2 regions of the Brachybacterium sp. J153 genome follow, and region 2 is predicted to be linked to the other one. Evidence: riboswitches for the same ligand, from Rfam matches in the RefSeq annotation. Region 2 holds a riboswitch; the other holds the start of a gene.
The links. Region 2 has a riboswitch for FMN ahead of pnuC (nicotinamide riboside transporter PnuC). Riboswitches for the same ligand answer to the same signal wherever they lie in the genome.
Positions count from the first base shown of each region.

Region 1: another riboswitch for FMN. It lies ahead of ribD (bifunctional diaminohydroxyphosphoribosylaminopyrimidine deaminase/5-amino-6-(5-phosphoribosylamino)uracil reductase RibD); the one in region 2 lies ahead of pnuC (nicotinamide riboside transporter PnuC).

Region 1 covers NZ_JAZDCH010000017.1:132,282-148,021, forward strand. Annotated here, with positions in the region: gene rsmG (16S rRNA (guanine(527)-N(7))-methyltransferase RsmG) at 1-216, opposite strand, end outside; gene V1258_RS08955 (Jag family protein) at 225-914, opposite strand; gene yidC (membrane protein insertase YidC) at 1,009-2,109, opposite strand; gene yidD (membrane protein insertion efficiency factor YidD) at 2,147-2,488, opposite strand; gene rnpA (ribonuclease P protein component) at 2,485-2,880, opposite strand; gene rpmH (50S ribosomal protein L34) at 2,915-3,052, opposite strand; gene dnaA (chromosomal replication initiator protein DnaA) at 3,513-5,225, shown strand; gene dnaN (DNA polymerase III subunit beta) at 5,769-6,893, shown strand; gene recF (DNA replication/repair protein RecF) at 6,913-8,169, shown strand; gene V1258_RS08995 (DUF721 domain-containing protein) at 8,177-8,923, shown strand; FMN riboswitch at 9,011-9,140, shown strand; gene ribD (bifunctional diaminohydroxyphosphoribosylaminopyrimidine deaminase/5-amino-6-(5-phosphoribosylamino)uracil reductase RibD) at 9,256-10,311, shown strand; gene V1258_RS09005 (riboflavin synthase) at 10,329-10,970, shown strand; gene ribB (3,4-dihydroxy-2-butanone-4-phosphate synthase) at 10,967-12,238, shown strand; gene ribH (6,7-dimethyl-8-ribityllumazine synthase) at 12,235-12,699, shown strand; gene gyrB (DNA topoisomerase (ATP-hydrolyzing) subunit B) at 13,184-15,283, shown strand; gene gyrA (DNA gyrase subunit A) at 15,362-15,740, shown strand, end outside.
Region 2 covers NZ_JAZDCH010000005.1:34,886-50,625, forward strand. Annotated here, with positions in the region: gene V1258_RS03070 (primosomal protein N') at 1-28, shown strand, start outside; gene fmt (methionyl-tRNA formyltransferase) at 101-1,069, shown strand; gene V1258_RS03080 (RsmB/NOP family class I SAM-dependent RNA methyltransferase) at 1,066-2,709, shown strand; gene rpe (ribulose-phosphate 3-epimerase) at 2,706-3,392, shown strand; FMN riboswitch at 3,485-3,604, shown strand; gene pnuC (nicotinamide riboside transporter PnuC) at 3,702-4,412, shown strand; gene V1258_RS03095 (phosphoribosyl-ATP diphosphatase) at 4,513-4,797, shown strand; gene hisG (ATP phosphoribosyltransferase) at 4,888-5,745, shown strand; gene V1258_RS03105 (PH domain-containing protein) at 5,795-6,286, shown strand; gene V1258_RS03110 (DUF3866 family protein) at 6,321-7,439, opposite strand; gene V1258_RS03115 (WYL domain-containing protein) at 7,493-9,553, shown strand; gene tatA (Sec-independent protein translocase subunit TatA) at 9,671-9,997, shown strand; gene tatC (twin-arginine translocase subunit TatC) at 10,076-10,963, shown strand; gene V1258_RS03130 (diacylglycerol/lipid kinase family protein) at 10,960-11,928, shown strand; gene V1258_RS03135 (DEAD/DEAH box helicase) at 11,925-14,915, shown strand; gene V1258_RS03140 (hypothetical protein) at 14,951-15,712, shown strand; gene lnt (apolipoprotein N-acyltransferase) at 15,709-15,740, shown strand, end outside.

The DNA.
Region 1 (15,740 bases), on a different contig from region 2:
GTCGGCGAGGGTGGAGGTCCCCTCCTCGACGGCGTCGGTCAGCAGGGCGCAATTGACCACGTGCCGCTCCCAGAGCCGCTCGACCTCGCGCGGTCCGATGAGACCGCGCTCGGGCCCCTGCTCGGCGAGCAGGTCGGTGTACCGCTCGGCGAGCTCGAGGCGGTCGCCGAACAGCCGCTCAGCCGTCGGGCGCAGCGTGTCGGGGAGGGGCAGCACCGGGGACCTCAGCTCGCCGGGTAGATCACGACGTGACGGTTCTTGCCGTCGCCGTCGGACTCGGAGCGGAGGCCCGCGCGCTTGGCGACGTCGTGGACGACCTTGCGCTCGAAGGGGTTCATGGCGCGCAGCGGGACCGGGGCACCCGTCTCCTTCGCCTCGGCGATCGCGGTCTCGGCGAGGCCCTCGAGGCCGTCCTTGTGCTCGGCGCGGAAGCCGCCGATGTCGAGCATGAGCCGCGAGCGGCTGCCGGTGCGGGTCTGGACCGCGAGCCGGGCCAGCTCCTGCAGGGCGTCGAGCAGCTCGCCCTTGGGCCGGTTCAGCTCCGCGAGACGGTCGGCGCCGCGGATCTCGACGGAGGCGCGGTCGCCGTCCACGTCGATGTCGATGTCCCCGTCGAGGTCGGCGATGTCCAGCAGCTCCTCGAGGTAGTCGGCGGCGATGTCGCCCTCCTCCTCGAGACGGCGCACGCGCTCCTCCGCGGTCTCGCCGGCGGTGCCGGAGTCGTCGTCGGCCTCCTCCTCGGGATCGGCGTCGGCCGACGGGGCGGAGTCCTCGGAAGTGGTCTCCTCGGGAGCGGACTCCACGGCGGCGGCCTGCTCCACGGTGGCCTGCTCCTCGGTGGCCTGTTCGGCGGCGGTCAGCTCGGTCTCCGCTCCCTCGGGGGCGGCGACGGTCTCGGGGGCGTTCTCGGTCATTCGGGGTCCTCCGGGCGGGTGGGGAGATCCGCGGATCTCCGATCGGGGAAAGGGTGCGGGCCCGGGAGCGTCGATGCTCCCGGGCCGGCGGGGGTCAGCGGTTGCGCTTCTTCTTCGAGCGCTTCTGCTCGGGCTTGGTGGTCACGCCCGGCACCTCGCCGGCGGCCTCCTGGGCCTTGCGGCGCTCCTCGGCGGCCTGAGCGCGGGCGGCGCGGGCCTGCTCGAGCTTCTCCTGGTCCGAGAGCTTCCTGCCACCCTTGTTCTTGGAGGGGGGCTGGACGCGGAGGTTGCGCTCGGGCTCGGGATCCGGCTCGACGACCTTCTTCGGCGGCGTGAAGTCCAGCGGCTCGAGGCCCTTCCTCGCACGCTTGGCGTTGATCCGCTCCTGGCGGGCCTTCTCGGCGTCGGACCCGGGGGTCGGGGTCGCGCGGATGACGATGTACTGCTGGACGAAGGTCCACACGTTGGTGGTGAGCCAGTAGATGAGCACACCGATCGGCATGCCCGGTCCCGTGATCACGTAGATGAACGGGAGCATGTACAGCATCATCTTCTGCGTGCTTGCCATGGGGCCCTCGAGGGCCGCCTTGGGCATGTTCTTCATGGTCAGCTCGCGCTGCGTGAAGAAGGTGACCGCACACATCGCGGCGATGATGACGCCCGAGACGATGCGGGTCGTGAGGTCACCGGCGCCGGGGCTGAGGAAGGAGTCGGCGATGGTGACATTGCCGATGATCGTCGAGCTGCTCGCGGACTGCGCGAGGGGGGTGGTCAGCGGGCCGAAGGGCTCACCGGCCGCCGCCTGCGGCAGCTTGTTGAAGAGCACGCGGAAGAGGCCGAAGAAGATCGGCATCTGCAGCAGGATCGGCAGGCAGGAGGAGAACGGGCTCGCGCCGGCCTCCCGGTAGATGGCCATGGTCTCCTCGGCCATCTTCTGCCGGGACTCCTGGTCCGTCTTGCCCTTGTACTTCTTTTGCACGGCCTGCAGCTCGGGCGAGACCATCTGCATCGCCCGGGAGGCGCGGATCTGGCGCACGAACAGCGGGATGATCAGTGTGCGGACCACCACCGTGAGGCCCACGATCGACAGCACCCACGTGATCCCGGAGTCCGCCTCCATGAAGAGGGACAGCAGTCGGTGGAACTGGACCATGAGCCATGCGACGGCCCATTCGATCGGATACAGGGGGTTCATCGGCCTGGTCTTCCTGCCGCACGGATGCGCATGTCGTTCATGCGAGGTGACGGCTCTGGTCGGGGGTCTCGGACAAGGGTAGGCCCTGCCCGGCTGGGTGCCGCAGTCGGCGTGGATTGGTCCACATGCCGGGGGCGGGCACGGGGTCGGGCCCTCCCCGGGTCAGGGGGTTGCAGCGCAGGATCCTCCAGGTGGTCAGGAGGGTCCCCTTGAGCGCACCGTGCACGCGCAGGGCATCCATGCCGTACTGCGAGCAGACGGGGTCGTACCGGCAGGCCGGCGGTGTGTACGGCGAGAGGCCGTGCTGGTAGGCGTGCACCAGCAAGCGCAGGGCCCGACGGGGCAGGCCCAGGATCGCGCCGACGGGTCCGCCGCTCATCGCCGATCCTCGCTCCGCTGCTCGGAGGAGCGGGGCTCCAGCGAGCGGGCGAGCTTGCGGGAGGCGGCGCCGAGCGCCCCGTCGACCTCGGCCTCGAGCTCGGCGAAGGGCAGCTCCGCGATGCCCGGGAGTGTGCGCACCACGATCGCCGCGTCGGCCGGCAGCTCGCCGAGCCGGGGCCGCACGATCTCGCGCAGCCGACGGGTGACGCGGTTGCGGATCACGGCATTGCCGACCTTCTTGGACACGACGAATCCCACGCGGGGTGCCCCCGTCCCCTGCGGCAGCAGGGAAAGGTGCACGACCACGTGGGATCGGGCGCTGCGCACGCCACCTCGGGTGACGGCGCGGAACTCGTCGCCGGTGCGGAGCCGGTGACGGGACCAGGTCACGGGGCGTCCGTGCCGGTCACGTCCCGCCGCGACCTCAGGCCGAGAGCTCGGAGCGGCCCTTGGCGCGACGGGCGTTCAGGATGGCGCGGCCGGCGCGAGTGCGCATGCGGGCGCGGAAGCCATGCTTCTTGGCGCGACGGCGGTTGTTCGGCTGGAAGGTGCGCTTGGTCATCGGTTCTCCTCGGTCGTGGGCGCGGGATGCAACCCTCGAAGTGGTCTGGTCGTCTGCTGCACGAACGGGTTGTCCGGGCGCACCCGCCGGGGCGGGGCGGCTGCCGAAGGACCGATCCGACACCGGAGTGGATCCGCAGTGGACCCGGGGACCGTGATCGGGACGGCGCGCAGCGCTGACTGCACGATTTTAGGGGCGACCCCCGGGAGGGTCAACGCTCGGAGCCTCCCAGCGCCTGGTTGTGGCCCGATTCTCACTCTCCCTGACATCCCGTGCGGCCTTTCGTGCGGCCGACGACCCCGGCACGGCGCTATGCGCGGTCAACCCTGTGCTCCACGCCACCTGCCGGTGACTGGTCGAGCGAAGGGGACCGACCTCACCCGCTCCGTCCACACGCTCGGTCCACAATCCGCGGGCCATTGTGGAAAACTGGCCGGACCGCTGAACGCCAGGAGAGAGCATGCCGGACACGAACGTCGACGAGATCTGGGAGCGCACGCTCTCGACCCTGCGTCGCGACAGCACGGTCTCGCAGCGCGTCATCGCCCTGCTGACCCTCTCCCGCCTGATGGCCGTCGTGGCGGACACCGCCCTGCTCGCAGCGCCCTCCGTCTCGGCGAAAGAGCTGTTCGAGAACCGGATCGCCGGTTCCCTCAAGGCCGCGCTGAGCGAGTCCACCGGTCGCGACATCCGCTTCGCGGTGACCGTCGACGAGTCGCTGCTGCTCGAGGAGGACGACGAGGACGAGCTGCCGCCGGCCGCGAACCCCGTCGGCGGCGCTGCGAACTCGGCACCTACCGTCGGACGTGCACATCCTGTGGACGACGCTGTGGACAACTCCGGGCGCGGTGTCCACAGCACCCCGTTCCGCCGCGATCGGGACAGCGGGTCGGTGCTGCCCGCGAGCGATCAGCCGGGCCGGGCCGCGATGCCCGGCTCCTCCTCCGCCGCGTCGGCCGGCGCCGAGTCCGGTGCTGAGGATCCCGTCTCCCGGTTCGGCCGCGGGACGGCCGCCGACCTCCCCGGAGCCTTCGACGGCTTCTCCGCGGTCACCGGATCCTCGGCACCCTCTCCCGGGCCGGCCCCGCGGCGGGCCCCGTCGGGCACCTCGACCCTCGGCGAGGACTCGCGGCTCAACGCCAAGTACACCTTCGACACCTTCGTGATCGGCTCCTCGAACCGGTTCGCGCAGGCCGCGGCGTCGGCCGTGGCCGAGACCCCGGCGAAGGCGTACAACCCGCTGTTCATCTACGGCGGCTCAGGCCTGGGCAAGACCCATCTGCTCCACGCCGTCGGCCACTACGCCCAGAGCCTCTACCCGGACGTGGTGGTGCGCTACGTGAACTCCGAGGAGTTCACCAACGACTTCATCAACTCGGTGCAGTCCGGCCAGTTCGGCAAGGCCCAGGAGTTCCAGGCCCGCTACCGCGACATCGACATCCTGCTGATCGACGACATCCAGTTCCTACAGCGGGCGCCGGAGACGATGGAGGCGTTCTTCCACACCTTCAACTCGCTCTACAACACGGACAAGCAGATCGTGATCACCTCCGACCTGCCGCCCAAGGAGCTCGGAGGCTTCGAGGACCGGATGCGTTCCCGGTTCGAGATGGGCCTGATGACCGACGTGCAGCCGCCGGACCTCGAGACCCGCATCGCCATCCTCCGCAAGAAGGTCGCGCAGGAGAACACCGGCGAGGTGCCGCACGAGGTCCTCGAGTACATCGCCTCGCACATCGCCACCAACATCCGTGAGCTCGAGGGGGCGCTGATCCGGGTGCAGGCGCTGCACTCGCTGTCCCGGCAGCCGATGGACGTCACCCTCGCCGAGAGCGTCCTGAAGGATCTGCTCTCCCATGACGACGGGGCCCAGATCACCGCGGCGACGATCATCGCGCAGACGGCCACCTACTACGGGCTGAGCGTCGAGGAGATCATCGGCACCGGCCGGTCGCGGCGACTGGTCTCGGCGCGGCAGATCGGTATGTACCTGTGCCGCGAGTTGACGGACATGCCGCTGATCCGCATTGGCGAGGAGTTCGGCGGGCGCGACCACACCACGGTGATGCACGCGAACAAGAAGATCAGCGAGCTCATGAAGGAGCGTCGGGCGATCTTCAACCAGGTCACGGAGCTCACGGCGCGGATCAAGAGCTCGAACTCCGCGCGCTGAGCCGCTGAGGGCCCCGCAGGGAGCGACAAGGGGCAACGGGGCGCAGCGGAGAGCAGCAGCGAGCAATTGGAGAAGAACAGGCCAGGTCAGCGACCAGTTCTCCCCAACTGTGGATAACTCTGTGGACAGTGTGGATCGCGAAGCATAAGCGCAGGAGCGGTTGTGCACGGGCGAATGACAGGAATCGGTGGTCCTGGCCGATCGATGCACAACTCGCCCACGGACCGATCTCGCCGATCAACGATCCGTCCACTCTTGTCGTTCTCCGTACGACCTGCAGTGTTGCGGTGAATCCACAGGATCCACAGCTGTGAAGAAGAGGACTGTAGTTCAGTGCTCGTCGGGGATGTGGATGCGCGGACGGTGCCGAAACGCCGTCGGGACGGAGCCGAGACGCACGGATCCGACGACTCGGGCGAGCAGCCTGCGGGCGCCGAGAGCCGCGACTGTCAAGGATCACGACCGGTGTGTCGGCGGCATCGCGAGGAAACCGATACGCTGTCCCCCGATCTGGCATTCGACCACTGCGAAGGAGTGGCAACGGTGAAGTTCCACCTCGACCGCGGCGTCCTCGGCGACGCCGTCACCTGGGCCACCCGCACCCTCCCCGTCCGTCCGGCGATGCCGATCCTGCAGGGCGTGCGGATCGTCGCCGACGCGAGCGGCGAGCTGCAGCTCTCGACCTTCGACTACGAGGTCAGCGCGCAGATCCGGCTCGATGCCGAGGTCGAGCAGCCCGGTGAGGTCCTGGTCCAGGGGCGCATGCTCTCGGACATCGTCCGCGCCCTGCCGAACAAGGACGTCTCGATCGCCCTCGAGGGCACGAAGCTCCAGGTCCGCTGCGGCAGCGCCCGCTTCGCCCTCGCGACCCTGCCCGTCGAGGAGTACCCGCAGCTGCCGGCCATGCCGCCGGTCGCCGGCTCCGTCGCGGCGGACGTCTTCGCCGAGGCGATCTCCCAGGTCACCGTCGCCGCCTCCAAGGACGACACCCTCCCGCTGCTCACCGGCGTGAAGGTCGAGATCGCGGGCGAGACCATGACTCTGATGGCCACCGACCGCTACCGCCTGGCGCTGCGCGAGCTGACCTGGAACCCCTCGACTCCGGGCACGGAGCTCACCGCCCTCGTGCGCGGCCGCACCCTGCACGAGGTGGCACGCTCGATGTCCACCGGCGGGAGCGTCGAGATCGCCCTGACCGAGGACTCCTCCGCGAACCTGATCGGTTTCGAGGCCGGCGGCCGGCGCACCACCTCGACCCTGGTCGACGGCGAGTACCCGCCCGTGCGCCGCCTCTTCCCCGACACCACCGCCATCACCGCCGTTGTCGCGACCGGCGCGCTGATCGACGCGGTCAAGCGCGTCTCCCTCGTGGCCGAGCGCAACACCCCCGTGCGACTGTCCTTCACCGAGGGCCAGGTCGCCCTCGAGGCCGGCGCCGGTGACGACGCCCAGGCGAGCGAGGTGCTCGAGGCACAGCTCGAGGGCGAGGACCTCGTGGTCGGCTTCAACTCCGGCTTCCTGCTCGACGGCCTCGGCGCCCTGGGCACCGAGTTCGCGCGGCTGACCTTCACCGACTCCATCAAGCCGTCGGTGATGAGCGGTCAGGACTCCCTCGAGGGAGCCCCCGACACCTCGTACAAGTACCTGATCATGCCGATGCGGATCTGAGCGCGGGAGCTCCTCCTCCGTGCAGCTGACCGCCCTCGATCTCACCGACTTCCGCTCCTACCAGCGCCTCGAGCTGCCCGTGCAGAGCGGGATCACGGTCCTGGTGGGTCCGAACGGCCAGGGCAAGACCAATGTCGTCGAGGCCCTCTGGTACCTCGCGACCCTGTCCAGCCACCGGGTCCCGCACGATGCCGCGCTCGTCCACCGCGGCTCGGCGACCGCGATCATCCGCGCGAGCCTCCTTCGCGCCGGGCGGCCCCTCCAGGTCGACCTCGAGATCACCCCGGGCCGCTCCAATCGGGCCCGGGTCCAGGGGCAGAACGTCTCCCGTCTCCGCGACCTCCTCGGCGAGGTCCGAGCCGTGCTCTTCGCCCCCGAGGACCTCGGCCTGGTCAAGGGGGATCCCGAGGGGCGACGCCGCTTCCTCGACGAGCTCCTCTTCGAGATCGCCCCGCGCTTCGCCGGCGTGAAGGCGGACTACGACCGCGTGCTCAAGCAGCGCTCGAACCTCCTCAAGCAGATGCGCTCGATGCGCCGCGGCGGCAGCGGGCGCAGCGTCGGCGGGCTCGACCCGGCGGAGTCCGCGGCGAGCACCCTCGAGGTCTGGGACCAGCAGCTCGCCCGCTTCGGCGCCGAGCTGCTGCGCGCGCGACTGCACCTGGTCAACCGGCTGCGTCCGCATCTCGGCTACTCCTACCTGCGGGTCGCGACCGACGAGGGCGCCGAGCAGTCGCTCGACCTGCCGCCCGGGCAGCGCGGCGAGGTGACGTCCCCCGCCGACGTCGCCTACCGGTCGGCCGTCCTGGACCATCTCGGCACCGCGCCCGGGGAGCTGCCCGGCACCCGGGAGATCCACGACGCCCTGCTGGCGCTGCTCGCCGAGCGCCACGAGGAGGAGATCGACCGCGGGGTGACCCTCGCCGGCCCCCATCGCGACGACCTCGAGATCCGCCTGCACGACTTCCCCGCCAAGGGCTATGCGAGCCACGGCGAGTCCTGGTCGCTGGCCCTCGCCCTGCGGCTCGCCAGCTACGACCTGCTGCGTCTCGAGGAGGGGGACCTCGGCGACGGGGAGCCGATCCTCATCCTCGACGACGTCTTCAGCGAGCTCGACGTGCACCGGCGCGAGCGCCTGGGCCGCATCGTCACCGGCGCCTCGCAGGTGCTGATCACGACCGCCAACGACAGCGACATCCCGGACTCCCTCACCGGCGAGATCCACCTGGTCGACGTCACCCTCGGCGCGGCCGTCCCGCGGACGAGCGGCTCCTGGTGAGCACCCGATGACCGAGCACCCGGCCGCCTCGCGCCGTCCCCGGCTCGCGAATCCGTACGACCTCTCCACCTGGAGTGGGGCGCCCCGGCCGGAGCCGACAGACGAGGATCCCGTCCGGGAGGACCGCTCCCGTGAGGTCCCTGTCCGTGAGGTCCCGGCTCGGCCGGATCGCCCTCGGGCGGATCGCGGACCCGCGGCCGGCGAGGACCCCGTCGACCCGCCTGCGCCCCCCGTGCCGTCGGACCCCTTCGAGTTGGCCCGCCGCACCGTGAACCGCTCCCGCGCCGCCGCCCGCGACCGCGGCCTCTACCCGATCTCGGCGAAGACACAGGCCCGTGACGTGCGCGATCGCTCCACGAGGGCGCCCGGCTACTCCGGCGCCCGGCCCGATCCCCGCGACCCGCAGGGCATCGAGTCGGTGCTGCGCAAGGTCCTCGGGAACCTGGGTTGGACCGCGGGGATGAACACCGGGCGCGTGCTCGAGGAGTGGGACGAGATCGTCGGCGAGCGGATCAGCACCCACTGCCGCCCCGTCTCCTTCGAGGACGGGGTGCTCGTGGTGAGCGCCTCCTCCTCCGCCTGGGCCTCCCAGCTGCGCCTGCTCACCCCGCAGCTGATCACCACGATCGAGGAGCACGTCGGCTCGCACGTGGTCTCCGAGCTGCGGGTCACCGGCCCGGCCGCCTCCCAGCGCACCTGGAAGAAGGGCCGCCGCACCGTGACCTGGAGGGGACCGCGCGACACCTACGGGTGACCCGCTCTCGCCGCCGTTCATCCCGGGTCATGCCCGCGAGGCGCCCTGGTCCGGACTGCTACCGTGGTCGGCGACGAGCTGAGAAGCTCGCGTGCACTGGGGTCGGTGAAATTCCGAGCCGGCGGTGACAGTCCGCGACCCGATGGCCTCTGGCCCTCGGTTGACCAGGTGGAACTCCTGGACCGACGGTGAGAGTCCGGATGGGAAGCGCACGCGATGTCGCCCTGTGGCGACCGCTCGGCGTCCCCTCGCGGGACGCCGCGGTCCCCGTGCAGGGCGACGTCCCGACGCCCCTTCGTCCGGTCCGTGAGCGACCGACCGGAGGAGCGCACATGATCACCCCCGCTGAGGAGCGAGCGCTCGAGCGCGCGCTCGACCTCGCCCCCGGCCCGCCGGGGAGCGATCCCGTCCCGGCCGGACCGAACCCCCGCGTGGGCTGCGTGATCCTCTCCGCCGACGGCGAGGTGCTGGCCGAGGGATGGCATCGCGGGGCGGGCACCGCCCACGCCGAGGTCGACGCGCTGTCCCGGCTCGGCGGCCCTGCCCCCGGCGGGACCGCTGTCGTGACCCTCGAGCCCTGCGCCCACCGCGGACGCACCGGACCCTGCACCGAGGCCCTGCTCGCAGCCGGGATCCGGCGCGTCGTCATCGCCCGCCGGGACCCGAACCCCCTCGCCGCGGGCGGACTCGAGCGTCTGCGCTCCGCCGGGATCGAGGTCGAGCTGGTCCCCGCCGGGCCGCCCCACGACCGCGCCCTGGAGCTCCTGCGCGGCTGGGAGCACGGGCTGATCCACTCCCGCCCCCTCGTCACCGGGAAACTCGCCCTCACCCTCGACGGCCGCATCGCGGCGGCCGACGGAACGAGCCGCTGGATCACCGGGGAGGCCGCGCGCGCCGAGGTCCACGAGCTGCGGGAGCGCTGCGACGCGGTGCTCGTCGGCACCGGCACCGCCCGCGCGGATCGCCCCCGGCTCACCACGCGCACGGCCGACGGCGCCCCCATTCGGCGCCAGCCGCTGCGCGCCGTCATGGGGCGGACGGCCCGCGTCGAGCTGCTCGCCCCCGACCCGGCGGCGGGCCCGGCCCTCGCGCTGCCCACCCGTGATCCCGCCGCAGCGCTCGCCGAGCTCTTCGCCCGCGGCGTCCGCCAGGTGCTCGTCGAGGGCGGCGCGATCCTCGCCGCCGCCTTCCTGGGGGAGGGGCTGGTCGACGAACTGATCGTCCACCTCGCCCCCACCTTCCTCGGCGCCGGCACCCCCGCCGTCGCGGACCTCGGCATCACCACCCTCGCCGACCGGCTCGACCTCGAGCTGGTCGAGGCCCGCCCCCTGACCTCGGCGGACGGTCGCACCGACCTCCGCCTCCTGCTGCGCCCCCGCGCGGCGTGACCCCCGAAAGGACCGCCATGTTCACCGGAATCATCGAGGAGCTCGGCACGATCGAATCCCTCGAGCACCCCCAGGAGGTCCCCGCGGATCCGTCGGCCCCAGGCCGCCCCGCGCGCCTGCGGATCCGCTCGCCCCACGTGCTCGAGGGGATCCGCCTCGGCGACTCGATCGCCGTCGACGGCTGCTGCCTGACCGTCACCTCCCACGACGGGACCACCTGGACCGCCGACGTCATCGCGACCACCCTCGCCGCGACGGCCCTCGGCTCCCGCGCACCCGGCGACCGGGTCAACCTCGAGCGCTGCGTGCGGGCCGACGGGCGGCTCGACGGACACATCGTCCAGGGCCACGTCGACGGCATCGGCCGGATCACCGGTCGCACCGAGGCGGGCGGCACGACCCTCCTGCGCCTCGAGCTCCCGGACGGCCTCGAGCGGTACGTCGTGGACCGCGGCTCCCTCGCCGTCGACGGGGTGAGCCTGACCGTCGCGGGGATCACCGGCGCGGAGGTCAGCATCGGCCTGATCCCCGAGACCCTCGACCGCACCACCCTCGGCCGGCGGACCGTGGGCGACGTGGTCAATCTCGAGGTGGACGTGCTGGCGAAGTACGTCGAGCGGCTCGCCGGCCGGCTGCTGCCGACGGGGGCGGACCGATGAGCGGCCTGCGCCTGGACCCCGTCGGCCGTGCCGTGGAGGAGATCGCGGCCGGTCGATCGGTGGTCGTGGTCGACGATGCCGATCGCGAGAACGAGGGCGACCTGATCCTCGCCGCCGAGTGCGCCACCCCCGAGCTGATCGCCTTCGCGGTGCGCCACTCGAGCGGGCTGCTCTGCGCGCCGATGGAGGCCGCACGGGCCGACCGGCTCGAGCTGCCGCTCATGGTCGAGCACAGCACCGACCCCCTGCGCACCGCGTACACCGTGAGCGTCGACGCCGCCGCCGGTGTCACCACCGGCATCTCGGCCGCGGACCGCGCCCGCACCCTCCGCGTGCTCGGCGGGGCGGGAACCTGCGCCGCCGATCTCATCCGCCCCGGGCACGTGCTGCCGCTGCGCGCTCGACCGGGCGGGGTGCTCGAGCGTCGCGGACACACCGAGGCCGCGGTCGACCTCGCCCGCCTCGCGGGACGCGAGGCCGTGGGGATGATCGTCGAGCTGGTCCACGACGACGGGACGATGATGCGCGGTCCGGCGCTGCGGGACTTCGCCGACCGGCACGGCCTGGCCCTGATCTCGATCGAGGCCCTCGTCGCCCATCGCCGGGAGATCGAGGAGACCGACCTGCTGGTCGTCGAGGAATCCGCCCTGCAGGTCACCGCACCGGTCCCGCTGCCCACGCCGCACGGCCTCTTCTCGGCGCTCGCCGTGACCGACGGCGCCGCCGAGCACCTCGTGCTCGTCCTCGGCGAGGTCGACGCGCCGGGGCCGGTCCTCACCCGGGTGCACTCCGAGTGCGTCACCGGGGATGTGCTCCGCTCGCACCGCTGCGACTGCGGCCCGCAGCTGCAGGAGTCCCTCGCCCGGATCGCCGACCGCGGCCGCGGCGTGCTCGTGCTGCTGCGCGGCCACGAGGGGCGGGGCATCGGCCTCGCGCAGAAGCTGCGGGCCTACGCCCTGCAGGATGCCGGCCGCGACACCGTCGAGGCGAACCTCGACCTGGGCCTGCCCGTCGACGCCCGCGACTTCTCCGTCGTGCCGCGGATCCTCGCGCACCTCGGCGTCGGCGCGGTCGACCTGCTGACCCACAACCCCGAGAAGATCGAGGCGCTGCGCGCCGGCGGGGTCGACGTGCACGGCGTCGTCGACCTCGACCCCCACCCCACCCCCGAGAACCTCACCTATCTCACCACCAAGCGGGACCGCCTGGGGCATCGCCTGATCGGCCTCCCCTCGACCCACACCCTCACGAACGGAGACCCCTCATGAGCGGACACGGCGCCCCCGCCCCGCAGCTCACCGCCCGCCCCGGCACCCGACTCGCCGTCGTCGCCGCCTCCTGGCACCGCGAGGTGATGGACGGCCTGCTCGCCGGCGCGCTCGCTGCGGCCCGCGAGGCCGGCGTCGAACCGACGGTGGTGCGCGTCCCCGGATCCTTCGAGCTGCCGGTGGTCGCGGACCGGCTCGCCCGCACCCACGACGCGGTCGCGGCGCTCGGCGTCGTGATCCGCGGCGGGACCCCGCACTTCGACTACGTGTGCGCGGCGGCGACCGACGGGCTCTCCCGGGTCGCCCTGGACCACGGCGTCCCCGTCGGCTTCGGCTTGCTGACCTGCGACGACGAGGAGCAGGCGCGTGATCGCGCCGGGCTTCCCGGATCCCGCGAGGACAAGGGGCGCGAGGCGGTCGCGGCGGCTCTGGAGACGGCCGCGGTCCTCGCCGCGCTCTGATCCGGCGGCGGATTCCCCTGCGGCTCGGGGGCGGCTCGGTGACGGCTCGGTCACCGTCCAGTCATCGTCTTGGGGGTCGCGACCGCAGACGCGCCTGTGCCGCGCGAGGGGGTCGGGAGGTGTACGGGACCTCGTCCGAGGACCCCCGGACCCCGTCCAGAGGCCGTTCCAGGCCGCCTGGGAGGCTCTCCGCGGTGACTTCTCCACAGGAACGGGGCGTCGAATAGGTTTCACGCCCCTCCTCCGATAGAATCGGCGGAGGTTCGGCCGACGTCCCTGACGTCCCGGTGGACTGCGAAGCCGTCGGTTCGAGCACAGCGGCCTCCGGGGCCCGCGCGCGCGTGCGCGCGAGGACTCCGCGGGCCGTTCGCGCGTCGGACCGCGGGCCGCTCCCCGTGCCCGGTCGAACCGCCCCCGGTCGCTCTCCCGACCGGGGACCGAGGACAGCGAGGAGCCACACCAGGTGAGCGACAGCGACCGACCCATGCCCGAGCAGGACGCGCCCCAGGGCGTGCCGGATCCCGTCCCCGCGGCGGAGCCGGCGCCGGATCCCGGACTCAGCGCGGGCGAGAAGGCGGCACGCTCCCCCGAGCACTACGACGCCTCGGACATCACCGTCCTCGAGGGACTCGAGGCGGTCCGCAAGCGCCCCGGCATGTACATCGGTTCCACCGGGGAGCGCGGCCTGCACCACATGGTGCAGGAGATCGTCGACAACTCCGTGGACGAGGCCATGGCCGGTCACGGCGACTCCATCGAGGTGTACCTGCTGGCCGACGGCGGCGTGCGCGTCGTCGACCACGCCCGCGGCATCCCCGTCGCCATGCACCCCACCGAGAACAAGCCCGCGGTCGAGCTGGTCCTCACCGTGCTGCACGCCGGCGGCAAGTTCGGCGGCGGCGGCTACGCCGTCTCGGGCGGTCTGCACGGCGTGGGCTCCTCCGTGGTCAACGCCCTGTCCACCCGGATGGAGGTCGAGATCCGCCGCGACGGCCACGTGTGGCGCCAGGCCTACGCCCGCGGCGTGCCCGAGGCCCCGCTGGACAAGGGCGAGGCGTCCGACGAGACCGGCACCACCATCACCTTCTGGGCCGATGACGAGATCTTCGACGAGACCGTCTACGACTTCGAGACCCTGCGCAAGCGGTTCCAGCAGATGGCCTTCCTCAACAAGGGACTGCGCATCGCGCTGACCGACGAGCGCACCCCCGATGCGCAGGACGAGGAGGACGCCGACCTCGTCGACGTCGAGCTCGAGGCCGAGGGCAAGCAGACCGGACCCCGCACCGTCGCCTACCGCTACGAGCGCGGCCTGCAGGACTTCGTCGAGTTCATCAACTCCGCCAAGCGCGCCGAGGTGATCCACCCCGAGGTGATCTCCTTCGAGGCCGAGGACACCGACGCCCACATCAGCGTCGAGGTCGCGATGCAGTGGACCGGCTCCTACTCCGAGTCCGTGCACACCTACGCCAACACCATCAACACCCATGAGGGCGGCACCCACGAGGAGGGCTTCCGCAGCGCGCTGACCGCGATCGTCAACCGCTACGGCAAGGCCCAGGGCATCCTCAAGGAGAAGGACGCCAACCTCACCGGCGAGGACATCCGCGAGGGCCTCACCGCCGTCGTGTCCGTGAAGCTCGGCGAGCCCCAGTTCGAGGGCCAGACCAAGACCAAGCTGGGCAACACCATCGCCCGCACCTTCATGGTCAAGGTGATGACAGACCAGCTCACCGACTGGTTCGGCTCCCACCCCGCGGAGGCCAAGGCCATCGTCGCCAAGAGCCAGGCCTCGGCGCTCGCCCGCGAGGCCGCGCGCAAGGCCCGCGAGGCGACCCGCCGCAAGTCCCCGCTGGAGACCGGCGGCATGCCCGGCAAGCTGCGCGACTGCTCGAGCCGCAACCCCTCCGAGTGCGAGATCTTCATCGTCGAGGGCGACTCCGCGGGCGGCTCCGCCGTGCAGGGCCGCGACCCGCGCACGCAGGCGATCCTCCCCATCCGCGGCAAGATCCTCAACGTCGAGAAGGCGCGGCTCGACCGGGCCCTGGACAACCAGGAGGTCCGCTCGCTGATCACCGCCTTCGGCACCGGCATCGGCGAGGACTTCGACGCGACCAAGCTGCGCTACCACAAGATCATCCTGATGGCCGACGCCGACGTCGACGGCCAGCACATCTGCACCCTACTGCTGACCCTGCTGTTCCGGTACATGCGGCCGCTCATCGAGATGGGCCACGTGTTCATCGCGATGCCGCCGCTGTACCGCCTGAAGTGGTCCAACGCCCCGCACGAGTACGTCTTCAGCGACGCCGAGCGGGACGAGCGGATGACCGCCGGCCGCGCGGCCGGGCGCCGTATCCCCAAGGACAACGGCATCCAGCGCTACAAGGGTCTCGGCGAGATGGACTGGAAGGAACTGCAGTCCACCACCATGGACCGCGAGTCCCGCACCCTCAAGCAGGTCACCGTGGACGAGGCCGCCGACGCCGACACCATCTTCTCCGTGCTGATGGGCGACGACGTCGAGTCCCGGCGCCGCTTCATCCAGGAGAACGCCAAGGACGTCCGCTTCCTCGACATCTGACCGTCGGCCCCGGCGCAGCGCCCCGCGCGCCCGGGACCCGTCCCCAGATCCGGCCCCACCCGAAAGGCCTTCCCTGCCATGAGCGACACCCCGCAGGACCCGACCGTTCCCGAGAACGGCTCCGAGCAGAACCCCTCCGCCGACTCCCCGTCGGCCGACTCCCCGTCGGCAGCCGGCACCCCCGCCCCGCCCGCCGGACCGACGCCCGACGGCGCCACCGAGTTGAGCGCGGCCGAGGCCGCCGACCGGACCGTCACCCTCGTCGATCCCCTCGACGACGGGGAGGTCGACCGCATCACCCAGGTCGACCTCAACCACGAGATGCAGCGCTCGTACCTCGACTACGCGATGAGCGTGATCGTCTCCCGCGCGCTGCCCGACGTGCGCGACGGCCTCAAGCCCGTGCACCGCCGCATCGTCTACGCGATGTACGACGGCGGCTACCGCCCCGACCGCT
Region 2 (15,740 bases):
GCGGCTGGATCCGCCCGACGTGTTCTGAGCCGCAGCGGCCGGGGCGCGGAGCCGCTGGTCCGCAGGTGATCACCCGGTCGGGACGTAGACTCGGCCCATCATGCGACTGCTCTTCGCCGGAACCCCCGAGGCCGCCCTGCCCTCCCTGCGCACCCTGCTCGACTCGGACCACGAGGTGGTGGGCGTGCTCACCCGTGCCGACGCCCCCGCCGGCCGCGGTCGCCGGCTCGCGCCGAGCCCCGTCAAGGCCCTCGCCCTCGACGCCGGCGTGCCCGTGCTGACCCCCGCCACGCTCCGCGACGAGGCCGTGCAGCAGCAGCTGCGGGAGCTGGCGCCCGACGCCGCCCCTGTCGTCGCCTACGGCAACCTCGTGCCCCGCGCCGCGCTCGACATCCCCCGCCACGGCTGGGTCAACCTCCACTTCTCCCTCCTGCCGGCATGGCGCGGCGCCGCCCCCGCGCAGCGTGCCGTGCTCGCCGGTCAGCAGGAGACCGGCATGAGCGTGTTCCGCCTCGAGGAGGGCCTGGACACGGGCGATGTGATCACCATCGCGAGCACCTCGATCGGCGCCCTCGAGACCTCCGGGGAGCTGTTGGACCGGATGGCGCAGGACGGCGCCGCCCTGCTGCTCGAGGCCCTCGACGCCCTCGCCGCGGGCACCGCGACCTTCGCCCCGCAGGACCACGCCGCCGCGACCCACGCGCCGAAGCTCAGCCCCGCCGAGGCCCGCGTGGACTGGACCCGCTCCGCCGACGAGGTTTCCGCCCACGTGCGCGGCATGAGCCCGCAGCCCGGGGCCTGGACGCTCCTCGACGGCGCCCGCACCAAGATCCTCGGGGTCGAGGCGGTCCAGCCCGCCTCCCTCGACGCGCTCGGAGCCGCCCTGGCACCGGGCGAGATCGGCACCACCAAGCGGCAGCTCCTCGTGGGCACGGGCACCGAGGCGGTCGCGATCTCGACGCTCGCACCGGCGGGACGGAAGGCGATGCGCGCCGCCGATTGGGCGCGCGGCGCGGGGCTCGTCCCCGGCGCCCGCTTCGAGGACGAGCAGGACGGAGAGCAGGCATGAGCGAGCAGCGGGGCGGCGGCCGACGCGACGACCATGGCCGACGCGAGGACCACGGCCGACGGGGCGACCGTCGCCGCGAGGACCGTCCGAGGGACGGCGGCGGAGACCGTCGGCCCCGCGACGCCCAGGGCCGTGAGCGCTCCGGCAGCCGCGGTGAGGGCGGGCCGCGCCGCGGCTGGTCCGCCTCCCGGCCCTCCGAGCGGGGCCGCCGCTCGACCCCGTCCCGCCAGGTCGCCTTCGAGGGGATGCGCCTGATCCGCGAGGACGACGCCTACGCGAACCTCGTGCTCCCGCGGCTCCTGCGCAGCCACCGGGTGAGCGGACGCGACGCCGCGTTCACGACCGAGCTCTTCTACGGCTCGCTGCGCGCCCAGGGCCGCCTCGACGCCGTCCTCGCCGCCTGCGTGGACCGTCCCCTGGCCGATGTCGAGCCGGCACTGTTGGACGTGCTCCGCCTCGGCGCCTACCAGCTGCTCGACATGAGCGTCGCCCCGCACGCCGCGACCAGCGAGACCGTGGCCCTCGCCCGGTCCGAGGTCGGCGCGGGCGGCGCGAGCTTCGTCAACGCGGTGCTGCGCCGGGTGGGGGAGAAGGACCTGCCCACCTGGATCGAGCAGGTCGCCCCGGACCGCGAGAAGGACCCCGCCGGGCACCTCGCGGTCGTCCACTCCCACCCCCGCTGGGTGGTGCGCGCCCTGCAGGACGCCCTCGGCGGTCACGGCCGCTCCCGTGAGGAGATCGACGCCCTGCTCGCCGCGCAGAACGAGGCCCCCGCGGTGTCCCTCGTGATGCGGCCGGGCCTCACCGATCTCGACGAGCTCATCGACCACGGCGCGAGCCAGGGCCGGCTCTCGGTCTTCTCCGCCGCCTGGCCCTCCGGCGATCCCGGCGGCATCGACCTGGTGCGCGAGGGCCGCGTCGCGGTCCAGGACGAGGGGAGCCAGCTCGCGGCCCTCGCCCTCGCCCTCGGCGCGGACGACCTGGTCCGCGCCGACGACGCCCACTGGCTCGATCTGTGCGCCGGTCCCGGAGGCAAGGCCGCCCTGCTCGGCGGGCTGACCGTCGACCACGACGCGGACCTCCTCGCCGTCGAGCTGCAGCCCCACCGCACCGAGCTCGTCGACCGCGCCGTCGCGAGCCTGCGGGACGCCGGCTGCGAGATCGAGACCCGCACCGCGGACGGCACCACCATCGGCGCCGAGCTGCCCGGTCGCTTCTCCCGCATCCTCGCGGACGTTCCCTGCTCAGGGCTCGGAGCGCTGCGTCGCCGGCCCGAGGCACGCTGGCGTCGCAGCCCCTCCGACATCGCCACCCTGGGGAGGGTGCAGCGGGACCTGCTCCGCTCCGCGCTCGACGCCGCGGCCCCCGGCGGCGTCGTCGCCTACGTGACCTGTTCCCCGCACCTCGCCGAGACCCGCCTCGTCGTCGCCGATGTGCTCAAGGAGCGACCGGAGGTCGAGCAGCTCGACGCCCGGCCCGCCGTGCGCGCCGGGGTCCTGCCCGGTCGCCGGGACGAGATCGAGCTCGGCGACGGCCCCTCGGTCCAGCTGTGGCCGCACGTGCACGGGACCGACGCCATGTACATCGCGCTGCTGCGCACGCCCGACGCCCCCTCCGAGGAAGGACACCCGACCCGATGAACGCCGCCTACTCGACCGATGGCCAGTACATCCACCCCAGCATCCTCAACGCCGACTTCCTCGCCCTCGGCGCCGAGCTGGAGAAGATCAGCACCGCCGACAGCGTCCACGTGGACGTCATGGACAACCACTTCGTGCCCAACCTGACCTTCGGCGCGAGCATGGTCGAGCAGATCGTGCGGCGGTCGGCGATCCCGGTGGACGCGCACCTGATGATCGAGGACGCCGATCGCGAGGCGCCCGTCTTCGCCGAGGCCGGCGCCTCCTCGGTCACCTTCCACCTCGAGGCCACCGCCGCCCCGATCCGCCTGGCGCGCGAGCTGCGCCGCAAGAACGCCCAGGTGGGCGTGGCCCTGCGGCCCGCCACCCCCGTCGAGCCGCTGCTCGACGTGATCGGCGAGTTCGACATGCTGCTGATCATGACCGTGGAGCCCGGTTTCGGCGGCCAGTCCTTCCTCGAGACCATGCTCCCCAAGATCCGCCGCGCCCGCCGGGCGATCAGCGCCGCCAATCTCGAGGTCTCGATCCAGGTCGACGGCGGCGTCTCCCGCGAGACCATCGAGCGCTGCGCCGAGGCCGGGGCGAACGTCTTCGTCGCCGGCTCCGCGATCTACCGCGCGCAGAACGCGGCCGACGAGATCTCGGCGCTGCGGGAGCTGGCCTCGGTCCACCGCGCCCACTGAGCGGGCGGTGCTGGAGCATCCTCCGGTCGCTCCCGTCACAGGGCGTGCCGTGCCGCTCGGCGCAGGGGTATCCTGTGCCGGTCACACGAAGTGACGTGCTCCGGGGTCGGTGAAAGTCCGAGCCGGCGGTGACAGTCCGCGACCCGCATCCCTGCGGTGGAGCCGGTGGAATTCCGGCACCGACAGTACAGCCTGGATGAGAGGCGCACGTCCTGCAGGTCCTCGGACGCACCCCCGCGGTGCTCGCCGAGGCCTGCTGGATCCCTTTTTCCCCCGGAGCCACTGCATCCGACGGGAGAAAGGACCCTCATGGATCTTCTGCAGTGGCTCTTCCACGCCCGACTCGAATTCGGGAACGGACAGTTCCTCCTCTGGCGCGAGGTGCTCGGCAACGTCTTCGGACTGCTCAGCGCGCTCGGCGGCATGCGACGCAAGGTCTGGGCCTGGCCCGTGGGCATCGTCGGCAACCTGCTGCTGCTCACGGTGTTCCTCGGCTCGCTCTTCGGCGAGGCCGACCACGTGAACCTCCTCGGCCAGGCTGGCCGCCAGATCATGTTCATCGCCACCAGCATCTACGGCTGGGTCCGCTGGCGGCAGGCCCGCAACGAGGGCGGCACCGCCGTCGAGCCCGAATGGGCCTCATGGGGCACGCGCGCCCTGCTGGTCGTCGCGATGGTGGGCGGCACCGCCCTGCTCACCCCGATCTTCCGCGCGCTCGGCTCCTACGAGCCGGTATGGGCGGACGCCTGGATCTTCATGGGCTCGCTCCTCGCGACCTACGGCATGGCCAAGGGCTGGGTCGAGTTCTGGCTGATCTGGGTCGCCGTCGACGTGGTCGGCGTGCCGCTCCTGATCAGCGCCGGGTACTGGGCGAGCGCCTTCATGTACATCTTCTACGGCTGCTTCACGGCCATCGGCTTCGTCGTCTGGTGGCGTGTGCGCAGCCGACGGGTCGCCGGGGAGGGCGGGGCGGTCTCCGTGGAGACCGCGCATCTCGATCCCACGGTGCGCCGGGACTGAACAGTCCTCCGTCCCTCTCCCGACGGGCGGTCCGCTGGACGGGCCGCCCGTCGGCGCATCCTCCCCGGACGCGTACCCTGACCGGGTGAACGATTCCGACATGCAGACCGCCGACGGCGCCCCGAAGGACTTCGAGGGCCTGTACGCGGAGCTCCTCGAGAAGGCCCGCACCCGACCGGAGGGCTCCGGCACCGTCCGCGAGCTCGACGCGGGCGTCCATCAGATCGGCAAGAAGATCGTCGAGGAGGCGGCCGAGGTCTGGATGGCCTGCGAGCACGAGACCGACGAGGACGCCGCCCTCGAGATCAGCCAGCTGCTCTACCACCTGCAGGTGATGATGGTGGCCAAGGGCATCTCCCTGCAGGACGTGTACCGCCACCTCTGAGCCCCGCAGCGCTCGACTCGACCCGCCGAGCGCGCCTAGCGCGCCCCGCCCCACCCCGACCCGTCGGCCGCCCCGCGGCCAGGAGGATCCATGCTCCGCATCGCCGTCCCCAACAAGGGCGCCCTTTCCGAGCCCGCCGCCGAGCTGCTGCAGGAGGCGGGCTACCGCCGCCGCGGCATGTCCAAGGAGCTCGTGGTCGTCGACCGCGAGAACAACGTCGAGTTCTTCTACCTGCGACCGCGAGACATCGCCGTGTACGTCGGCTCCGGCACGGTCGACGTGGGCATCACCGGGCAGGACATGCTGCTCGATTCCCGCACTCCGGCCGCCGAGATCCTCGCCCTCGGCTTCGCCCGGTCGACCTTCCGCTTCGCGGCCCCGATCGGCGCCGAGCTGGACGTGCCCGAGCTGGCCGGCGCCCGCATCGCCACCAGCTACGAGAACCTCGTCGAGGACCACCTCGCCGAGCGCGGCGTGACCGCCCGGGTGGTCCACCTGGACGGTGCGGTCGAGTCCTCGATCCGCCTCGGCGTCGCCGACGTGATCGCCGACGTGGTGGAGACCGGCACGACCCTGCGCCAAGCGGGGCTGGAGCCGTTCGGCGAACCGATCATGACCAGCGAGGCCGTCCTCTTCTCGCGCCCCGGCATGGAGCTGGAGGACGAGGCCGCCCGCTCCCTCGAGGTGCTCGAGCGACGTCTCCGGGGCGTGCTCGTCGCCCGCGAGTACGTGATGCTCGACTACGACGTGCCGACCTCGCTGCTCGAGCGCGCCGTCGAGATCACCCCCGGCCTGCAGTCGCCGACGGTCTCGCCGCTGCACGGCGGCGAATGGTCGGCCGTGCGCGCCATGGTCGACAGCCGGTCCGCGCACCGCATGATGGACGAGCTCTACGACGCCGGCGCCCGCGCCATCCTGGTCACCGCGATCCAGGCCTGCCGGATCTGAGCCCGGGGATGCCGGGACGACGGGGGCTCCGCCGAGCCGAGGCGGCGCGATGACGCCGACCGGGGGAGCGGACCCCTCGACCGGGGGAGCGGACGCCCTGCAGGACCCTCCGATCGTGATGCGTCCGCGGGCGGTGCGGGTCGCCGCCTATCTCTCCGGCGGCATCGTGCTCGGCGGGATGATCGCGGGGGCGATCCTCCTGCAATCCTTCGAGCCGGCCGGTCGGGCCGGGCTCGTGGCGCTGGGCGTGGCCGCCCTCGCCTTCTGCCACCTCGAGGCTCGCGTGCGCCTGATCGCGGGGCCGCACAGCCTCGTGATCCAGAACGTCTTCTCGCGACGCGAGCTGAGCTGGCCGGAGATCCTCGACGTCAGCTTCCCGATGGGGGACCCCTGGGCGCACGTGAACCTGTGGGACGGCACCACCCATCCGCTTCAGGCGCTGCAGCGCTACGACGGACCGCGCGCCGTGGCCGCCGCGCACCGGCTGCGCGAGCTGATCCGGGAGCGCGGGGAGGCCGTCGACCCGGCCGACGGCGCCTGACCGGGTCCCGCGTCGGGTCGCTCCGCCGCAGCGGTCAGGAGCGCGGGGGCAGCAGCTCGGCGGCCCGGCGTCCGGCGAGCGCGGCATAGAGGAAGGACTCCGGGTCCTCCGCGAGGGTCCTGCCCATGGTCGACAGGCGCACGGGCATCTCCTCGAGCGCATCGCGCAGGCCGCGCGCGTCGACACCGACGATCCGATGCGCGCCGCCGCGGGACATCGAGGGCGCAAGGATCGACGTCTCCACCTGTTCCCGTACAGACGCATGAAAAGCGTTGTAGCGAACGTCGTTCGGGGGGAGCACGGGAAGGTCCACCGGAACCAGGGTCGCGCGGCCGTAGGCGGTCGAGGAGTGATGGGACAGGCCCCGGTGCCGCTCCCGGGGGTCCGCGCTCGAGACGCGCAGGCTCGCGACGGGCGTCCCGCCGAGCACGGCCGTCGCGTGCAGCGCCTCCGCGGCCTGCACGCCGGAGTAGCCCCAGCCGGTCCCGGTGCCGAGGTTACCGGGACCTTGGATCGCGATCGCCACGTCGGCTCCGAGGACGTGCCGTGCGCCGAGCAGCGCGGAGTGCACCGTGACCGCCTCGAGGTCGCCGCCGAAGGACTGACCCGCGCTGATCACGCCGGCCAGCAGGCCCGTCTCCCGCAGTCGGGCGGCGGTGCGGGAGAAGGCCGCGGGGAGGGCCGCGGCATCGGTGTGGACGTAGGCGATGCGGGCCGAGCGTCGGGTCGCCCGCACGCCGGCGACGATCGCGGGCAGGGCCGAGTGGAGGTCCGCGACGACGACCGGCATCCCCTCGAGGGAGTCGGCGTCGCGCACGGTCGCATAGTGCTCGCCGTCGGGGTCGTCGATCGCATCGACCATGGTCTGCATCGGGGTGTACCGGGCCTTGACCAGGTGGCCCGTGGTCTCCTCCGCCTCCGGCAGCACGTCGGGGCGGGCGATCACCAGGGCTTCGCCGCCCGTGCCGAGCTCGCGGCGCAGCGCATTGGTGTTCAGCAGGACCCGCTCCCCGCGCGCCGGGGCCCCGGTGAGCTCGGTGTACGCGAGGGCCGGGACCTGTCCGGTCCCGTCGTCCAGCGCGATCAGCATCCGTGCGACGCCCGGCCACCCCGGGCGCTCCTCGACGACGGTCCCTCGTTCCCAACGCAGCATGGGCACCAGCGTAGGCGGGAGGGAGCGGGTGCTCGGACCAGTAGTCTGGGCAGGTGGCTGCCAAGGGTGTGGAACGACTGCTCAACGTCATCATGACGATCGGCTCACGGCGACGGATCGATCGCCGGAAGCTGTTCGCGGTGATCCCCGATTACGCGGAGGCCGCCTCCGAGACCGCGCGCGAGCGGATGTTCGAGCGGGACAAGGCGTCGATCCTCGAGCTCGGCCTGCCGCTCACCACCGAGAAGGACGTGCTCGACGAGAACACGGTCTACTACCGGATCGACTCGCCCCGTGCGGGGGCGGTGCTGGACCTCACCGCCGCGGAGTACACCGTGCTGCTCGCTGCGAGCAGGGCCTGGGACGCCGCGGCCGCCGGCGGCGCCGCGCGGCGCGTCCGGGCGAAGCTGCTGAGCCTCGGCCACGACGCCGATCCCGACCTGCTGCGGCGCACCCCGCGCGGCGCCGTCGAGTCCCTGCCCGTGCTCTCGCCGCTGCTCGAGGCGGTCACCGCCGGGCACGGGGTGCGCTTCGTCTACCGCACCGCGCAGGGCTCACCCGCCGAGCGGCGCGTGGAGCCCTGGGTGGTGGGCGTCCATGAGGGGCACTGGTACGTCCATGGCTGGGACCTGGACCGCGAGGCGCCGCGCGTCTTCCGCGCCTCCCGCATCGAGTCCTTTCCCGCGGCCCTGCCCGCGAGCACCCGGCCGCGCCCCGAGGGCATCGATCTGGCGACCGCGCTCGAGTCCCTGCACACCGGCGACGACCGGGCCCCGGCGACCCTCCGCGTGGAGCCGTTCAAGGCCCTCGCGATCCGCGACCGCGCCGGCGCCCCGCTCGAGGCGCGGGAGGTCACCTTGCCGGAACTCCCGCGCACCGCGGCGCGGCGACTCGTGCTCGGCAATCTCCGCTGGCTCGAGCTGACCGGGCCCGACTCCTGGCGCCAGGAGCTGCTGGAGGTGCTCGCCGCTCTCCGCGCCGCCCACGAGGGAGCCGCCGATCTCACCGCGCTCGAGGCGGCACCCGTGCGCCCGCGGCCGCGGATCCGCACCACGGCGACGGACCGCGACGTGCTCTCCCGGCTGATCTCCGAGGCCTCCTACGTGATGAGCCGGGGAGAGGTCGAGCTCGCCGAGCTCGCCGCCGCCGTCGGCGTCACCGAGAAGCAGCTCATCGACGACCTGCAGGTGCTGTTCGTCTGCGGGGACATGGGCACCGGCTGGGAGGACCTCATCGAGGCCGAGTGGGAGGCCGGCACGGTGCGGGTGCGCAATGCGGACCCGCTGCGCCGCGCCCTCCGCCTGACGCCCCCCGAGATCACGGCGCTCCTCGCGGGGCTCGCGACCCTCGAGGAGGCAGCAGGCGAGGCCGAGAGCGTGCTCGAGAGCGCCCGTGCCAAGCTGCTCGCCGGACTGCGGGGCGAGGACGCCGACGTCGCCGCGGACCGGGAACCCACCGCGGGGGACCCCGCGAGCGCCGCGCCCGACGGCGACCCCGTGCTCCCCACGGCCCGGGAGGTCGACGACGCGATCGCCGCCGACGCCACCGCGGCGCGCACGGCGGACCGCGCCGAGGCGGTGCTCGCCGCGGTCCAGCGCGCCCTCGCCGCCGGGGACGCCGCCGCGGGCGCCCTCACCATCCGCTACTCCTCGGCGGACCGCCCCGGGACCAGCGTCCGCCGCATCCGTCCCGAGCGGATCGAGACCGACGGCTCCCGCTCATACCTGATCGCCGACTGCGAGCTCGCCGAGGGGCCGCGCCGGTTCCGCCTGGACCGCATCGTCGAACTGCTGCCGGACGGAACCCCCCAGTCCCGTGCGGAGGACGCCGCGGGAGCGGAGCTCGGCGGCCGCGTCGAGAGCGAGGTCTGGCTCGCGCTCGAACCGCCCGCGCACTGGATCGCCGAGTCCTTCGCGGCAGGGGAGCTGCGCGACGGGGAGAACGGTCGGACCTTCGCCCGGCTCGACTCGCCGATCCGCGCGGCGCTCGTCGACGCGGTGCTCGAGGCGGCGGGAGCGGCCGAGGTGCTCTCCCCGAGTGATCTGAGAGACACGATCGTGACCGTGGCACGGGCCGCGGACGCACGTCACAGCCAGACGGGGCCGCTACCCTGAATCGACCCGCCGTGCGGAGGCCCGATCCCGGACCTCGCCGCTCGTCATGTGCCCCATCCGCTGTGGGATGATAGGTGCGCTCGCGAGACCTCCGCGGCGCTGTTGAAAGGGAATTTCATGGGTTTCTTCCGTAGCCCCTGGCCGATCGTGATCCTCATCGTGCTCGTCGTGCTGCTTTTCGGCGCGAACAAGCTGCCCGGTCTCGCCCGCAACATGGGCAGGTCCATGCGCGTGTTCAAGAGCGAGGTCGAGGAGCTGCGCGGCGACGACCGCGCGGAGGACGACGAGGACGACGACGCCCCGCGTCAGCGCCCCGCCCGCGACGAGGACCGTCGCCGCGAGGACCGCCCCCGTCGGGACGAGCGCGAGTACGACCCCCGCGACGAGGCGGACCGCGAGCCCGTCCGCTCCCGGGAGGACGACGACTCCTACCGTCGCGACTGATCAGCGTCGACACAGGACGCTGCTGGTCCGGTCCGCAGCTGCGGACCGGACCGTCGACGACGGGGAGGAGAGACCGACGTGGCCAGTGACACCCAGGGCGACGCCCAGAGCACCGCGCAGGAGAAGCGCTCGCGCACGCCCAAGAACCCCGAGGGGCGGATGTCCCTCGGCGAGCACCTGCTGGAGCTGCGCAACCGCCTGGTGATCTGCGCGATCACCGTCGTGGTCTTCGCGATCGTGGGCTGGTTCGTCTTCGACTGGGTGTACGCGCTGCTCGAGCGGCCCTTCCGCCTCGCCGAGGCGCAGGGGCTCCCCGCCTCGCTGAACTTCCAGGGCGTGGGCACCGGCCTGAGCGTGAAGCTGCAGATGTCCGCCTACGTGGGCCTGCTGCTGTCCTCGCCGATGATCATGCTGCAGATCTGGCTCTTCGTGATGCCTGGCCTGCACCGCACGGAGCGCCGGTACGCGATCGGCTTCTTCGGCACCGCGATCCCCATGTTCTTCCTCGGCTGCGCCGCGGGCTATTGGGCGATCAACCAGCTGGTTCCGGTGCTGCTCTCCTTCACCCCGCAGGGCGACACGACCGACCAGCTGATCCGGTACGACGAGTACCTCGCGATGCTGGTCAAGACCATGCTCGCCTTCGGCATCGCCTTCGTGCTGCCGGTGGTGATGGTGCTGCTGAACTTCCTCGGCATCATCCGCGGCAAGACGATGCTCAAGGCGTGGCGCTGGCTGATCTTCGCGAGCGTGCTGTTCACCGCCGTGATGGTCCCGACCCCGGAGCCCTTCACGCTGCTGGCGATGTCCGCGGCCGTGGCCTCCCTGTTCTTCGGCGCGATCATCATCGCGCTGATCCACGACAAGCGCCACGGCATCACCGGCGAGGAGTCCGATGACGGGCTCGCCGATGACGAGGCGAGCGAGATCGACGGGCCCTCGCGCCTGGACGAGGACGATCGGTGAGTCGACTCCGAGTGGGACTGCTGTCGAATCCGACGGCGGCCCTCGGCGCGGCACGGCGCACCGGCCGGCAGGTCGCGAACCTGCTGAGCCTCGCCGGGATCTCCGTCGTCGACCTCTCCGGGCCGTCGGCCCAGGTGGCGCGGGCCCGCGCCCTCGAGATCCGGGACACGCTGACCGCCCTCGTCGTCGTGGGCGGGGACGGCACTGTCTCCCTCGGCGCGGAGATCGTGGCGGGCTCGCCGGTGCGGCTCGGCGTGGTCCCCTCCGGCAGCGGCAACGACTTCGCACGCGCCCTGGGGCTGCCGCTGAACGATCCCGAGGCGTCCACCCGGTCGCTGCTGCACGCCCTCTCGCGCCCCGCGGTGACCATCGACGCCCTCGAGATCACCGCCGCCGGCGAGCACTCCCTGCCGCACCGCTCCCTCGCCCTGGGCAACGTGAACCTCGGCTTCGACGCCCTCGTCAACGCCCGGGCCAACAGCTCCACCCGGGGGGCGTCCACCCGCTACACCGCGGCCGTGCTCCGGGAGCTCGCCGCGTTCTCCCCGTTCCCGTACTGGCTCGAGATCGACGGCGGGGAACGGATCGAGATCGATGCGACCCTGCTGACCGTGTCCAATACCGGTCTGTTCGGCGGGGGGATGCGGGTCGTCCCCGACGCGCGGGTCGACGACGGTCAGCTCGAGCTCGTGACCCTCGAGGGACTCTCCCGCATCCAGCTGCTGCGCTTCTTCCCCCGCGTCTTCCGCGGCACCCATACCTCCGTGCGGGGCTTCGCGACCCGCCCCGTGCGCGAGGTGACGGTGGGCCTGCGCCACGGGCGCGGCCTGCGCGCCTATGCCGACGGCGAGGCGCGCGCCCTGCTCCCGTTGACCGTTCGGGTGCTGCCCGGCGCCGTCCGTCTGCTGGCGGAGGTGCCGGAGCCGGGGGCCGAGGAGGCGAGCACCACCAGGAGGACCCGATGACCTCACCCGCGGATCGCTACGCCCGCTGGGCAGCGGAGAGGCGCGAGGCCGGTTCCGCCCTGAGCGCCTTCACGCGGCGCTACGACTTCACCCTCGACGACTTCCAGCTGGAGGGCTGCCGGATCCTCGAGGCCGGCAGCTCCGTCCTGGTCGCCGCCCCGACCGGCGCCGGCAAGACCGTGGTGGGCGAGTTCGCAGTCCACCTCGCCCTCGCACAGGGCCGCAAGGTCTTCTACACCGCACCGATCAAGGCGCTGTCGAACCAGAAGTTCGGCGAGCTGGTGGACTGGCTGGGACATGACCGGGTGGGCCTGCTGACGGGCGACACCTCGATCCGGCCCGAGGCCGAGGTGGTCGTGATGACCACCGAGGTGCTCCGGAACATGCTCTACGCCGACTCGGACCTCCTGACGGACCTCGGCTTCGTGGTCATGGACGAGGTGCACTATCTCGCCGACCGCCTGCGCGGGCCGGTCTGGGAGGAGGTCATCCTGCACCTGGACCTCTCGGTGCAGCTCGTGGCGCTCTCCGCGACCGTCTCCAACGCAGAGGAGTTCGGGGCATGGCTGCAGGAGGTCCGCGGGGAGACCGAGATCGTGGTCTCGGAGACGCGACCCGTGCCGCTGTGGCAGCACGTGATCGCGGGCGAGGAACTGCTGGACCTCTTCGTCGACGAGGCCGGTGAGGCGGTGGTCTCCCAGGGCCCCGGCGCCCGGGCGCATCGCGTGGTGAACCCCGAGATCGAGCGGGTCACCTCCTTCTCCCTCCCGGTCGACGAGCGCTCCGGCGGCCCGCGCGGACGCGGCTACCGCGGGCGGAAGGGCACCAGCGGTCGGCACCGGCCCCGCGGCTCGGGTCAGCACGGCCGGCGCGGAGGCCGCGATCAGGGCCCCGATCGCCCCGGAGCAGGAGGGACCTCCGGCGGCGAGGGCCGCAGCGACCACCGGCAGGGCGGTCGGCCCGACCGCGGGCACCGCGACGGCCCTCAGGACGGGAGGCCGCGGGGCGGGCGTCCGGGCGGCGGGCAGTGGCCGATGCGACGCGCCGACGTCATCGCGCTGCTCGACGATGCGGCGCTGCTGCCCGCGATCGTGTTCATCTTCTCCCGCGCCGGCTGCGAGGGTGCCGTCCAGCAGTGCTCCCGGGCGCGCGTCCACCTCACCGACGAGCAGGAGCGCCGCCGGATCCGGGCTGTGCTCGACGAGCACCTCGCCGAGATCGGCCCCGAGGACGAGGACGTGCTCGGGATCGAGGCCTTCCGGCGTGCCGCCCTCGACGGCTACGCCGCGCATCACGCGGGCATGCTGCCGCTGCTGAAGGCGGTGGTGGAGACGCTCTTCGCGCAGGGCCTGATCAAGGTGGTCTTCGCGACGGAGACCCTCGCACTGGGCATCAACATGCCGGCCCGCTCGGTCGTGCTCGAGAAGCTCGTGAAGTTCAACGGGGTCGAGCACGCCGATCTCACCCCGGGGGAGTTCACGCAGCTCACGGGGCGAGCAGGACGCCGCGGCATCGACACCGAGGGGCATGCGGTGGTGCTCGCGGGGCCGCACTTCGACGCCGCGGCCGTCGCCTCCCTCGCCTCTAGGCGCACCTACCCGCTCCGCTCGGCGTTCCGGCCGACGCCGAACATGGCCGTCAACCTGCTGGACCGCTTCGACCTGTCCCGCGCCCGGGAGACCCTGGAGACCAGCTTCGCCCAGTTCCAGGCGGACCGCTCGGTGGTGGGTCTCGCCCGTCGCGCCCGCGAGCTCGAGGACACCGCCGACTCCTATCTCGAGGCGATCACCTGCGAGCACGGGGACCTGCTCGGCTACGCGGCGATCCAGGAGCGCATCGCGGAGCGCGAGAAGTCCCTCTCGCGCTCCCGGGCCTCCGCCCAGCAGGACCGGACCAGGTCGGTGCTCGGCGCGCTCCGCCGCGGCGACGTCATCGCCCTGCCGGGCGGGAAGCGGCGCGGCTATGCCGTGGTGCTCGACGTGGACCGCACCGTGCTGGGGGGCCCGCAGCTCGACCTGCTCGACACCGAGGGCCGTCGGCGCAGCCTCCGCCCGGGGGACGTGCCCTCGCCGCCCGCCGTGCTCGACACCCTGCGTCTGCCGCGGCAGGAGGCGCTCGGCAGCGGGAAGGTCCGCAAGGACACCGCCGCCGCGCTGCGCCAGCGGCTGTCGGGCGCGGACGACGACGCGCGCCGCGAGGTGCGGCGCCGGGCGGAGAAGGTCCCGTCCAGCGCCGCGACCGACGAGACGCTGCTGCGGTTGCGGGAGGAACTCGCGGCGCATCCGTGCGCCGCCTGCCCCGACCTCGCCGCCCATCTGCGCTGGGTCGGCCGCTGGCGCTCGAGCCGACGCGAGCTCGAGGGCGTGCAGCGGCGCATCGAGGGGCGCACCAGCTCGCTGGCCCGGCAGTTCGATCGGCTCACCGACCTGCTCCAGGAACTCGGGTACCTCGAGCCCGCCGAGGACAGGTCCGCCGCCGAGCCCGATCTGCGCCCCACCCCGAGCGGACTGCGGTTGCGCCGACTGTTCAGCGATCGGGACCTGCTCATCGCCCAGTGCCTCGAGCACGGGGCCTGGAGGGGCCTGGACGCCCCGGGCCTCGCGGCCGTGGTCTCGGCCGCGGTGCACGAGTCCCGCCGCGACGACCGCGCCCCCGAGGCGATCCCGGATCCCGCCGTGGACGCGGCGCTCGTGGCCTCCGCGCACCTCGCCCGGGAGCTGCAGGCCGCGGAGTCCCGGCACGGCATCGAACCGACGGTCCCCCCGGATCCCGCGATCGCCGGGATCGTCCATCGCTGGGCGCGCGGGGAGCATCTCGCCGCCGCCCTCGACGGCAACGACCTCCCGGCCGGGGACTTCGTCCGCCACTGCCGCCAGGTGATCGACCTCCTCGACCAACTCGCCGAGGACCCGGAGCTCGGGGCGACCGCGCGCCGTGCGATCACGGCGGTGCGGCGCGGCCTCGTCGCCCAGGAGATCGACCGATGAGCGTTCTCCCAGGAGGACCCGTCACCCTGGGGCCCGTGACCACGCCCGACACCGTCCCCGCCGCCTCCACGCCCGCGCTCTACACCGGCATCGTGCTGTACAGCACCGTCGACCCCGAGGCCGCGGCGATGCTGGTCGCCGACGGGCTGATCGCCTGGACCGGCCCGGAGGACTCCGCCGCCGTGCTCTTCCCCGAGGCGGAGCGCGTCGACGCGACCGGCTGCCTGCTCACCCCCGGCTTCGTCGACGCCGCCGCGACCGCCGACGGCTCGGCACCGGATCCCGCCGACGACGCGGCGGCCGCTGCCTCCGGGATCGTGCTGCGCCTGCCCGGGCCGACGGGGGAACGGGAAGGACTGCGCGTGATCGCCCCGGTCACCGAGAGCGCCGACTTCCTCGATCTGACCTCCTCGGGCACGCCGCTCGCCCTCGGGTCCGGCGGTGTCCCCGAAGCGGCGGATCCGTGGGACTGGCTGCGGGGCGCGACCCGTCGGCCGCCCGCGGAGCAGCGCATCAGCGATCGGGCCGCCTTCCTCGCCGCGACCCGCGGAGGGCGCCGCCTCGCCGGCGACCGCCACCCCGGGGATCTCCGCACCGGGCAGCCCGCGACCTTCGTGGTCTGGGAACCGTGGGACCTCACCGTCCAGTCCAAGGCCACCGGGGTGGACTCGTGGTCCACGGACCCGCGCTCGCGCACGCCCCTGCTGCCCGACCTCGACCAGGGCAGCCCGCGGGCGCTGCGCACCGTCGTCGACGGCCGGATCGTGCACGATCTGCTCGGGCAGGGGCGCGGATGAGCGCGGCCGCCCGCACCGCCGCCCCGCG